DNA from 2 places in the Paenibacillus sp. ICGEB2008 genome. Region 2 is predicted to be linked to the other one. Evidence: riboswitches for the same ligand, from Rfam matches in the RefSeq annotation. Region 2 holds a riboswitch; the other holds the start of a gene.
What was found. A riboswitch is a leader RNA that binds a small molecule or an ion and turns the genes downstream of it on or off. The one in region 2 is predicted to bind cyclic di-GMP.

Region 1 (6,574 bases), on a different contig from region 2:
GCTCCTCCCCGCAGCAAGCCGCCGAAAGAAGCGACGCTGTGTGCCTGCTGACGGATTGGGAAGAGTTCAAAGAAGTTGATCTCGTGCAACTGGGCTCTATTCTACACAAGCCAGTTCTGATTGACGGTCGTAACGTATTCACCGAGGAACAGATTCAAGGCTCTGGACTGGAATACTACTCCGTGGGTCGTCCGCGGATGAGTGGATGGAACAGAGATAAAGTGGAAGTTTAAAAAGTGACTGTGGGCGGTGGGGGAGACGCTATGCGTTCTATTTGATCTTCCGATCGCTGTTGCAGTGGGATTCTCTGGATTATATAAAACATTCCAAGGTAAGAATCCCACTGCAAAGGCGAACGCCAGCGCTTCTCCAGATTCAAATGGACCGCTCCGCTGCTTTTGCCGCATAGAGTCACGATTTTTAATCTCCCATCTTAGGGGATGGGAGTAGTAAGGGCGTATCGGAAGGAGCGGCACAGTTGAAGCCGCTCCTTCCGATTAAGGCGCCATGCGCTGTACCGCGGCGCCCCTGTGGAGCAAGCCTACCATGCGGATACGCTATGTTGCTCCTGCGGAGCAAAGCTGCCATTGCGGTAGTCGAAGGCAATCTTAGTAAGGCGTTACGAAGCGTCGATTACTAGAAGCTTGCAAGCAAGGCAGGCAAACGCCGAACTCCTCAACGTTTTTTACAGGCTGACCGGACTTAATAATGTCCGGTCGTGCCTTTTGCACCACAAGGTATGATCGATATGATGCATTTTTGAGTAGCGTAGGAATGGATTTGAATCCCGGTCCAACAGCGATCGTAAGATCAAATCCAGCCCGTAGCGGGCTACTCAACCTTGCCTCATCCGATCGCCCACACATTATAGAGAGGAAGTGGAGAATTATGAAGCTCGTACTTTTGTCTGGTGGTTCCGGTAAAAGATTATGGCCGTTATCCAACGATTCCCGTTCCAAACAGTTTTTGAAGGTACTGGAGAGCCCGGAAGGGATTTCGGAATCCATGGTGCAGCGGGTATGGAGACAATTGGGAGACAACGGATTATCCGAATCCTCGTTTATTGCGACAGGGAGAGCGCAGGTCGAAATGATCCAGAGTCAGATCGGATCGAATACGCGCATCATAGTTGAGCCGGAACGCAGAGATACCTTTCCTGCGATTGCGCTGACAGCGACTTATCTATATTCCATTGCGGGTGTTTCGCCTGATGAAATTATAGCTATATTGCCTGTAGATCCTTATGTAGAGGATGCTTTCTTTGCTTCCGTTGCCCAACTGGAACACACACTTCAGGAGAGTGAAGGCAAGCTTGCATTAATTGGGGTTGTCCCTTCCTATCCTTCAGAGAAATACGGTTATATTATTCCGAAAAACGATGCCACTCAAGGTAGCACAGGCTACCGCGAAGTGAGCCATTTTCAAGAGAAACCCGACCGGGAGCAGGCGGAGCGTCTGATTGAACGCAATGCTCTATGGAACTGCGGGGTTTTTGCATTCAAATTAAGCTATTTGCTGGATATCCTGGCATCCAAGGGTTTGCCGCTGAATTATGAAGAAATGCAAAAGCAATATGCGTCTCTGGAAAAAATCAGCTTTGACTACGAAGTCGTTGAGAAGGAAAAAGACATTGTGGTGCTTCCGTACGATGGTTTTTGGAAGGATTTGGGCACCTGGAATACGCTCACAGAAGAAATGTCTAATCAGCAAGTGGGCAGAGGTGTAGTAACGGAGGATTGTGTCAATACAAGCCTTATTAATGAGTTGGACATTCCGGTAGCGATCATTGGAACGAATGATCTGATTGTAGCCGCTAGCCCAGATGGTATTCTTGTGACCAATAAGGCAGAAAGCCCACGCATCAAGGAAGTGCTCAAGGCTCATGATCAGCGTCCAATGTATGAAGAACGTCGTTGGGGGCAGTATCGAGTTGTAGACTATGTAAAGTATGACGAGGGTAATGAGGTACTGACCAAACGAATCCGCGTACACAAAGGTAAAAATATCAGCTACCAGCTTCACTTCAAACGAAGCGAAATCTGGACCATTATTAGCGGCGAAGCGGAAATTATTTTGAATGAGAAGCTGCACAAAGTGAAGGCCGGTGACGTAGTCCGTATCCCTGAAGGAACCAAGCATAGTATTTTGGCTGTAACCGATGTGGATTTTATAGAGGTGCAGACTGGCTCTGAGTTGGTTGAAGAGGATATTGTACGCTTTTGCATGGATTGGAATGAAATTGCCCGTCATCAATTTATCTCATAATCGTTTTCGTAAAAACGAAATAAAGAAGATTTGATGAAAATTTATAGCCCAAACTGTCGAAATTGGGCGAAAACCTGTAAATTCATGAACATGACCTATTAAATTTTGGTAAAAAAAAGTCGATACTTAGGTTAAGAAGGAATCCAAACTCCTTCCAACGATAAACGCAGCCCTGTCGAAAGGCAGGTACGCAAAGCTAAAGGGCCTTCCCGTAAGGATGGCAGCCTGGCTACCGAAAGGAAGAGCAAAAGTGAGATTCAATTTTATTCCTCTGTATCGACTGATACGTCATGTACTCTCCGTAGTTATAATTTTTTCTTTGTTTCCCGTCGGATTTGGTGATTCTCTGTCTGTGGTGAATGCCGCTTCATTACAACCTGTTAATTCGGACGCTTGTACTCAGGCCCGTGAACTATACAATTATTTACTCAGCATCTCTGGAAAGAAAACAGTCACTGGTCAGCATGATTATTTGGAAAGTCCAGATGAATTAAGCAACAAGGTCCAAAAAATCAGCCAGGCGTATGTGGGTCTGCACGGCTATGAGATGGGAGCCATCTCTGGTCAATCTGACGCTACAGAAGCAGCACAACGTAAAAATGTCGTCGATAGCGCTATTCGTTGGAGCAGAGCAGGTGGCATTGTGACGATGACTTTTCATGAAGCGCTGCCGGGTAGACCGCTGACTTGGGCCAATGTGCAGGCCAAAGTAAGTCAGGCGGAGTTCAATAAATACGTCACGCCAGGCACTACGCAGTATAACCTCCTCATTGCCGATCTGGATAAGGTCGCTGTATCGTTAAAGCAACTTCGTGATGCAGGGGTTCCGGTATTGTGGAGACCTTACCACGAAATGAATGGTGACTGGTTCTGGTGGGGAAACAAAAACAATTTCAATCAGCTATGGAATATCATGTACGACCGTTTTGTTAACACGCATCAATTGAACAATCTGCTGTGGGTGTGGAGTCCCAATGCTCCCAATTCCTACACTGTCCCGTATACCCCAAAATATCCGGGGGATGACAAAGTGGATATTTTGGCAGTAGACATCTACAACAATGATTTTAAGCAAAGTCATTATGAAGGACTGCTCGAGTTGGCACGGAATAAGCCGATTGCCATTGGCGAGCACGGTGAGATACCTAGTTCTGAGGTGTTGCAGGCTCAGCCAAAATGGGTGTATTCCATGACTTGGGGCAAGATGCTGACCGAGAATAACACAACCACTCAAATACAGGATTATATGAACGATGCGAAGAGTTTGACACGGGATGATGTGAAAAATGGGCTGGAGGCCATCCAACAACCTGGAACAGATGTACCGACCTTACCGGATGAGGGACAAAGTGAGCCTCTCCCAGCTCCACCAGTAGTGATTGCTCCTCCAGCTCCGACTCCTCCTTCCGTTCCTGATGAAGTATATGTGAACGGGCTGCGGGGCGAATATTTCAACAATATGAATGTGAGCGGCAGTCCTGTTTTGATCCGTACAGACAGTAAGCTGGACTACAACTGGCGCGCCATTGCTGCTGATCCAAAGGTAAATGCCGACCAGTTCTCGGTTCGCTGGAAGGGTAAAATCAAGCCACAATACTGCGAGACCTATACGTTCACAACCATATCCGATGATGGTATTCGTGTATGGGTAGACGGCAAGTTAGTGATCGATAGTTGGTTCAAACAAAGCTGGACAGAGCGAAAAGGCAGTATTGCTTTGGAAGCAGGTAAAATGGTAGATCTAAAAGTGGAATACTATGATGAAAAAGGCGATGCGATGGCACGTCTGATGTGGGAAAGTCAGCATGAAGCGAAAGCGGTGGTTCCCGGAAACGCTTTGTTTCTTCCTTGATAGATACTCTTTCCCGGTCAAAAATTTTGAGGAGAGAGGGTGTATCATATGATGAAAAAATGGTTGACCCATAGGTATACGGTCGTATTATCCGGATTACTAGGGGTCGCAGTTCTAGCCATGATCGCTTGGTTTATATACACGCCTTCAAAAAGTGTAGAATTGCAGACAGATAAGGTAGCGGCGGCCAGTCCAGTATGGAAGCTGGGTCAGAGGGATGACTCCTCAGCGGAATTTAAAGGAGTGGTCGGTAGGGATAATATCGATATTTCTGCAGCATCATCTGCTAAAGCAGCATTTTCGGCGTTGTCGGAAGCAGAGAGTACAACAGTTCCGGTATTGCTCAGCAGTGGAGATATTCCTCCCGGTTTGAATGCATCCACGAATCCAGAACTAACACTTCAATATAAGCTGAATCAGGTTCCGCCCAATGGTATGATATTCCGTGTTCGGATTTTGGATGCGGGCAAAGCTGTGCCGCAGATGGCTGTCTTCTCAAATCATCAGCTGTCCGGAATCATTCAGATTGCCGGGGTATCCGGTACTGGGAGTACCTATAATTTCAAAAACAACTACGAGCTGTATATCCCCAAAGAACAATTGCAAAGCGGTGTTAACGTACTCAAGCTAAAGACAGCGCGCTGCCTATACTGCTCCTCTGCGGAAGATAAAAATGTGTGGTGGACTTGGGATGACTTGAGCTTGGAGACGTTAGCTTCCCCTGCGGCCGAACCAGTACATGGGAAATATATACTGACCGGTACGAATGTGAATAATAAAGAATTTTATTATGATCAGGGTGCAGTTAAGCATCTACCTTACGTTCTCAAATGGCTGGGAATTGCTTATAGTGGCAACGTCATGAGGGTAACTTGTGCCAGTAATGTAGGCAAGGCATGCACAGATGTGGATGATTACTATCAAACGTTAAAGCAGTATAATATGCAATCGTCTGCTTTGTATCTATACACAGGTGATATTAAGCTACAAAAAGATGGTACTCTGCCAGAGACGGCCAAGCAAAAGATGCGTGATTATGTAAAAAAATACGGTTCATACCTTCAATATTATGAAGTAGATAACGAACCTGGATTGTTTAACCGTTCCAAGGCGGTAGACCTAGCTGTGGCTAAGTGGTTGAATACGGAAGGCAAGCAATTGGCACCGCATCTCAAAACCGTAGCGCCGGGTTGGGCCTACTGGCCGACATACTCTACCAAGGCGTGCAAAAATCAAACCGGAGGTACGCAAAAATGCGGTGATCCGGATGGATGGGAACGGGACCCAGCGCAGCGTAAACAGCTGGAGGAAGTCACCGACCTGACCAACGGACACGCCTACGGTGAATCGTATAATGAAGAGGGCGGGGGCAGCTTCGTTCAGAATTTGAAAACCTTCGGTGGTTCGAGCAACGGACTGGCGAAAAAGATGCTAAACACAGAGTTCGGTACTAACGATACGCATCGAGACAATCCTGATTACGGGGCTAGTCAGCCACAAGCAGCTGCATTCGATCGGATTATGCGATCGCAAATCGGGTTTGCCGATATGTTTATCCAGCACGCTGCTTTTTATAAGGATTACACACTGTTTAAAACGGGTTTTGATCTGCAAAGTCACAACCCGGCTAACACGGAAATTTATCCGTTTGGGCAAGGACAGGACACTCGCGTTAAGATTATGAGACGCTTGAGTCTAGCCTATGCCACGCATGGTAAACCACTGACTTATACAATGTTGAATCCAGAGGAGACCAAGGACAAGATGGTCTATGTTCGCGCGGTGGATACGTCCAAGCTTAAACCGCTGGCAGGTAGCGGCGCTACCTCGAACAAATTGCTGGTGAACCTAGTGAACTTCGAATCCACTACGCAGACCGTTCGTGTACGGGTGACGATGCCGAAAGCTGGCTTGTACACGGGGGAACGTTTTGGGGCGGGTTCCACCTACAGTCAGGCGCAGCGTTCCATATCAGGGCTCAAGGCTTCTCCTGCCCTTGATTTTGAAGAAAAGCTGGGACCTGGCGAATCGGTACAATATATTTTGGAATTAAAAAGTACAGATCAAACCACGGCCTCTGCCCCAACAGAGGTAAAAGCTACCTCTATTCAGGATGGGGTGGTAAAGATTAATTGGCTTCAAGCAGAAGGCATATCTTCCTATGATGTGCTGCGTGCTGACCGGACAGACGGTGCCTATCAGGTGATTGCCTCGCAAGTAGAAGGAAGCACGTATACGGACCGCACTGTAAAAGCTGGAAGTCATTACGTCTACAAAGTCCGAGCGACCGGAGGTACTCAGGTTTCTCAGACAGCCGAGGTCGCTTAGTTACACCGGAATGCATGTAGGACCTTACCTAATGAATATCTAACACCATTCCGAAAGAAAGCAAAAAAGAACCTATCAGGAGAAAATAGGACCTGACAGGTTCTTTTTTATTTGTAAATCGTTCTGAAT
Region 2 (6,574 bases):
CGGTGCACAATGCCATCACGCTCCAATTCGCGCAACTGCAAGGTTAGCATCCGCTGTGTAATATTAGGGAGGGTCCGTCGAATTTCATTATAGCGCCGTGGTCCTGTGGTCAAATGATACAAGATGCCCCCCTTCCATTTGCCGCCTATAATCCCAACAGTTGTCGCGACAGGACACCCAAAATTAACGCTAACTGTATGTTCCATCTCCTGTGCCATGTATTCCCCTTCTTTCTACAGGTTGTAGACTAATAGCCCCAGACCTACAAGGTACAAATATGTGCGTACTTGTTCCCGCAAAAAACTTTCTATATGATGACTATATATTCGATATCAACTCTCATTATAGTAGCAGAAAACCAATGGAGCACCAACTAAACCCAAATCTAAAGGAGTACATTTCATGTCCAATACATCAGATAAAAAACAGGAAATTCTGGATGCCTTTCTATTCAGACATGCCACGAAAGAATTCGACCCTAATCGCATCATACCGGAGGAGGATTTTCAATTCATTCTCGAAACTGGACGACTTTCCCCAAGCTCCGTAGGATTTGAACCTTGGCAGTTTGTAGTCGTACAAAATCAGGCATTGAGAGAAAAACTGGCTGCGGTTTCCAGTGGTGGTCAAAAGCAGATCCCAGCGGCCAGCCATGTCGTTTTGATTTTGGCACGTAAGGATGTCCGTTATGATTCACCTTACGTGGAGTACATGTATAAAGAGGTGAAGGGTATGTCTGACGAAGACTTTGCCTCCCTACCAGGCCGCTATAAGATTTTCCAAGGTGAAAACCAACGCCTGCTGGAAAACGAACGCACGTTATTCGACTGGGCCTCCAAGCAAACTTATATTGCCTTAGGTAATATGATGACAGCGGCAGCTCAGATCGGCATTGATTCCTGCCCGATTGAAGGCTTTAACTATGATCAGGTGCATGCCATTTTGGAGGAAGAAGGCCTGCTGGAGGACGGGCTGCTGGATATTTCAGTCATCGCTGCCTTCGGTTATCGTGCTCATGAACCCAAGCGGGAAAAATCCAGACAACCACTGGAGAAAGTTACACGTTGGGTCCTGTAACCTGCGACTCATACCCTTCCAAACCTTGGACATTAAAGCATCTAAAAAGCGGGCTTACGGCGCTTCATCTGAATGATGAACACACCGCAGCCCGCTTTTTTAGATCACTTCAATCTCTATTAAAATTCCTTTGGAAGCCAGGTTATCCAGGCACTCCTTCATATATTCGTCATCATGCTCCACATATGCGTCCGCGCCTGCCAGTTCCTCGCCTAGCTCCGCTTCCCAAGGTTCACACTGCTTACCACGATACAATGGCTGTTCCCATAGTGGATCAACATTGTATCCTCTGCTTTTCATTTCGTCCATAATGAGCTTATGATAGCGTACCAGCAGCATGGGGTGATAGTCGAACACATAATTCACTGTGGCGTGTGGCTTTCCCCACCCGTTCCCCCGCAGGGCACAACACTCACGATGTTGTCCCAACAGTTGGGGACGGGGCAGCTTGCCAATCAATTGTTCATGCCAAAGCCTCATGCTTCCACAACCTTATCTGTAGCTTTTTCTGTATTATTGGATTAGCATACGGATACCTGTCAGTACAATACCGATCAGGAAGCCTGTTACTGCGCCGTTAATACGTATCCACTGCAAATCCTGTCCCAGTTTGTCCTCCATCAGTGCAATCAGGGATTTGTTATCCATTTTGTCTACATTTTCGCGCACCAGGTTACCAATCCGGCTATGATTGGCTTCCACGAGACTAGTAATTCCTTCCACGATTCGTGCATTAATTTTGTCCAGCAATTCGGTATTCCCTCTTAAATCAGCCAGCATCCGATCCAGTAACGGTAAAATGTAGGTCGGCACATAGTCTTCGTCTTCCATATAGTTCAATAAGCGGGTACGAAGCTCTTCCATTTTACCGAGCACGGACGCTTCGCCTTCCCAAGCTTCAATAAGGCTATCCTTCCAGCCGTTCAGCCCTTCCTGAACCGTATCCTTCGTTGCCAATCGGGTCACCTGTGTTCTTAGACCGTCGATCACTGCCAGACGGCGCGGATGCTCTTCCCTTTGCAGCTCTGCTACCTGATCCAGCAGGAAATGACGAATCATTTCACCCATGCGCTCTTCGTTCAGATAGCCGAGGAAGGCGTTCAAGGCAAATTGCATCAGCCCGCTCACCTGCAAACCACTGACAGCCTGCATCCCTAAGGTGCCAAGTGTATAGCCTGTTTCCGGTCGCAAAAGCCAGGATTCCGCCTGCTCCAGCGTGTAATCCAGTGCACGAATATCATAGCCCTTCTCACTGGATTGGCGGGCAAGCGCCTCCAGTAGTGGTCCGGCATCGATGTCCGTCACCTGTCGCTTGATCTCAGCCACGATAATCGGAGCCAATTCCGCGAGCGGGAGCGACTGGACGAGCCGCTTGGCGAGCACATCTATCGATGCTGCTGCTTCTGGTGTACGCAATCCTTTTTCCACACCGCCCAGCATCAGCTCCGCCAAACGAATGTCCGCGATTTTAGAAGCAATGCTGTCTTTGTTCAGCAAGTTATTTTCCACCGTATTCACCAATGCATTCGTGAGCTTGTCCCTATTTTTAGGGAGAAGCGCCGTATGTGGTATCGGGATGCCTAGCGGATGACGGAACAATGCTGTGACAGCGAACCAGTCTGCCAGTCCCCCTACAAGTCCTGCCTCAAAGGCTCCGGCTAACAATCGAGCCCAGCCATATTGCTGGAAGGGCACGGTGGCTGCAAAGCCTGCCCCTAGAATAACGAGCGACCAAGCCGCTGCGGTTTTCGTATTTTTGGGTTTTTCCATCCTGTAATCCTCCAAACTGACTATCGATAAGTTAAGCAACTATACATATATTACCCATCATATCATTGCCTGTGTAATTTCCAAAGTTGAGAGCACTTATAATTCAACACATAAGGACATTTTTTGCGTAATTTTTTATGCATATATCTCTCTTTTTTACATTCATGTTCGTGAACCAAATCACAACACTGGGTCCAAAATCTCATTTTCAATAATAAGCCTTACGAACCATTTTATCAGAACCAAGTCCTAAATTTCGTAAACCGAAAGGAGAAGTGAATGGAAAAGTTGAATGGGCATGTAAGATATTTTTTTCAACACTATCCTATATTTGACCCCGGAAAGGATTTGAATCCATGATGACCTCAGAATTCTTTCAACAATATTCGACCTTTTATACGGATAACCAGGTTGAATATCCATAAGAAGCGAGGCTTCTATAAAGCTCACACACAAATTTTGATATATAGACATATTTAATGTGATAAAATAAACTTTTATTAAATAGTAAATCATGTTTAATCAGCCATTATATATTGGTACATCAAACCAAGATAAGCTAGATAAAATTGCTTTTTTGTAAAGGAATTGAATATGACAACAGACCAAAAAAAACATCGAGGGCCTCTGGAACGGCGAACCTGTCGTAATTGTGCGCACTCCCTCCGCTTTTGCCAAGCAATCCCTTTTATATATTCAGGAATTAGGCTATTTCCAAAAAACCTCTGATTTTACAATAGAAAGGAAAGAACTCACCTCCTTTTTGCTTGTTTTTACGCTGTCTGGTAAGGGAGAATTACTGTACCGGGACAAGAAATATATTTTAAAGCCTCATGATTTGTTTTTTATTAATTGCGATGAATATTTACAATATAGCACCTCCGGTGATGAAGCCTGGGAGTTTATCAGCTTATACCTGTACGGCAACCTGATCGAACATTTTTACGAACAATTTGCCAAGCATAATAAACCGGTAATATCCCTGCACAATCCATATGTTATATTGGACAAGCTGCATGCTCTAATCTGCGGGCAGTCTGATCGAAGCCTTTCCGGCGAGCTGCTGACGTCCAGACTCATTGGTGAAATACTGACGTATATTTTGCAGCATCCTTATGATCATCGGTATGTAAATGCTGGAACGCTCAGCGAAGTACGTCAGGTGCAGCAGTATTTGGACCAGTCCTACTGTGAGCGAATTACGCTGGACTCGCTGGCAGACATGTTCAACCTAAACAAATTTAATCTTGCTAAAAATTTCAAAAAACAGATTGGATTTTCTCCAATTGATTATCTCATTAATGTCCGGATCACAGCCGCTCAGGGATGGCTTAAAACCAGTGACATATCCATTGTGGATATCGCAAGGTACGTTGGGATTCCCAATACGAGCCATTTTATCAACCTATTCAAGGAACATGTAGGGGAAACACCTCATTCCTTCCGTAAAAAATGGGGAAACCGCTCCAAATTGTAAATAGGAGGTCTCCTGTACTCCGTTTGATAGACGATAGACGCACAAGCTATTCAAGCTAATGGCAAAGCTGTCGAAAGACAGTGACGCAAAACTATAGGGCCTTCCTACTCGGATGGCAGCCAGTTACCAGGTGAACGAGCTTTTTATTATGCCTTTTTACATAGCTCCATCACAAAATTGCTATACCTCTCTCGAAGAAAAAACCTTGATCACTATGATCAAGGTTTTTTTCTGTTGGGGTAGTCATGTCAACCTAGCATGCTGAATATACTAATTTCGAACTAGGAGGAGGGAAGGAAAACAATATAACACAACATAACCGCCGAAGCTTGCCATATTACGATGAATAGGAGAATCACTTGGAGCATGGGAACCAAAATAAATGTCATGATTATTGCCTTATTGCTCATTGTCCAAAGCTTTTTCAGCACCACACTGGCTTACGCAGATCCTCCTGCCCCTGAACTGCCGCACAGTGCTGTATCCGATCCTACAACCGTTACGGATGCTGTATATGCGGTCCCAAACCCTGAACCCCCTAAGGAGGTTCCGCCAAACACTGTCCCTTCCGTGCAAGGAGCAGCTCATTCAAAGTCTCAAAAGGAAGCAGCTCCCCAGAGTATACTAACGAAGTTGATTCTAACGGACGAAGCCGGACGTGTCATTGATGCGGTATATAATCCAGGTAGTACGTTCGACATTGGATCAGCCATCCAACTTGGCTATGAATGGGAGCTTCCTGACGATGCTTATAAAGCAGGGGATACCTTCACCTTTCACTTACCAGAACAGTTTGTCATCTACACTGATATCTCATCTCCGCTAGTGACTACAGACGGGACCGTGGGGTTCTTTACAGTAGATCGTCAGGGTAAGGTCATCATGACCTTTAACCAATATGTAGAGAACCATTCCCATGTCAGCGGCAAACTGCAAATTAAAACCGAATTCACAAAAGAAACGGTGAAAGGCAGCACAGAAGTCATCATTGCGATTCCAATTAAGGGCGGGGTTCAAACGGTCATCGTAAATGTGAAACCCCAGTCAGGGCCAACTTTAAGCAAGCAAGGAAAAATAAATGGCACCCACCAGATCGACTGGGCCATTGATGTGAACAAACAGCTAAACACCGTTAAACACGCCCTCATTACTGATCCAACTCCTTCAGGACTGGAACTCGTGAGAGGCTCTATCCGACTCTATCATCTGCAAGTCAATATCGATGGCACGACCGTTGTCAAAGACCTAGTGAATGCGAGTAAATACGCCATTGAATCGGATCAAGCCGGGACCGGATTTGCAATTCATTTTCAAGATGCTAGCATTAGCACTGCCTATCAGATCCAATACTCCACCCGCATTACTGGCAACGAAACTCGCTTTTCCAACACAGCGACGCTTTCAGGAGATGCGATAGATAACGTTGCTGCCACCGCTACGGTTCAGGTGGAGCGTGGTGAATTTTTGTCCAAAAAAGTTGAAAAGTATGATCATGCCACACAAACACTCTCGTGGGCCATAAGATATAACTTTGGCGAGACAAAAATCCCCGAAGCCAAAGCCCTTTTAATTGATCATTTCAACAAAACTCAAAAATTGCTGCCCGGTTCTTTGAAAGTATTTAAGGGAAATACACTGGAGGAGCTTCCATCGTGGGCGTACACCGTCATCCCGGTTGACTATCCCGACCGTAACGGCTTCAAACTTCAATTCAACTTCGACGTAGATTCAGCCTATACCATCCGATATCAGACCCAGGCTAGAGGCCGCGTCTATGAAGATGAAAAAGTTACAAACATCATCGCCACAGATGGAACCCAGAAGATCATATCGACGGAAATCACAAGCGGAGTTATGACTAAAATGTATGACACGCCCAATTACAACACGAAAGTCATACCTTGGGTGATCACCATTAATACAGACTCATACACCATGAAAAATATTGTCATTAAGGATGTGTTCCCTAATGGGGGCCTCGCCTTGTTGCCCGACACCCTGAAAATTCAAAGTGTTGACGGTACAACGGAACTACTCGCGCCCATGGATTATGAGCTAGTTCCACGATCAGCAGACTATAAACAAGGGTTTACACTTATTTTTCATAAAACGATTCAGAAAGCTTATACGATCAAATATTCAACTCTCTACAACAATGATTGGAAAACAGATACGACGAAGCCCGAATTTCGCAACAAATCCTTTATAGATTATCAGTATGAAAATGGTGAAACATCGTCGCATGAGGTG

Region 1: linked by a shared signal. The riboswitch ahead of C400_RS0106990 (glycosyl hydrolase) and the one ahead of C400_RS0112540 (LPXTG cell wall anchor domain-containing protein) in region 2 are both predicted to bind cyclic di-GMP.

The regions. Positions count from the first base shown of each region.
Region 1 covers NZ_AMQU01000007.1:522,239-528,812, forward strand. The annotation lists gene C400_RS0106980 (UDP-glucose dehydrogenase family protein) at 1-233, shown strand, start outside; gene C400_RS27525 (hypothetical protein) at 609-839, opposite strand; gene C400_RS0106985 (sugar phosphate nucleotidyltransferase) at 889-2,265, shown strand; cyclic di-GMP riboswitch class I at 2,421-2,502, shown strand; gene C400_RS0106990 (glycosyl hydrolase) at 2,516-4,117, shown strand; gene C400_RS0106995 (hypothetical protein) at 4,166-6,445, shown strand.
Region 2 covers NZ_AMQU01000012.1:33,572-40,145, reverse strand. The annotation lists gene C400_RS0112565 (winged helix-turn-helix transcriptional regulator) at 1-218, opposite strand, end outside; gene C400_RS0112560 (NAD(P)H-dependent oxidoreductase) at 403-1,077, shown strand; gene C400_RS0112555 (TIGR02328 family protein) at 1,177-1,557, opposite strand; gene C400_RS0112550 (DUF445 domain-containing protein) at 1,591-2,847, opposite strand; gene C400_RS0112545 (AraC family transcriptional regulator) at 3,500-4,324, shown strand; cyclic di-GMP riboswitch class I at 4,375-4,455, shown strand; gene C400_RS0112540 (LPXTG cell wall anchor domain-containing protein) at 4,691-6,574, shown strand, end outside.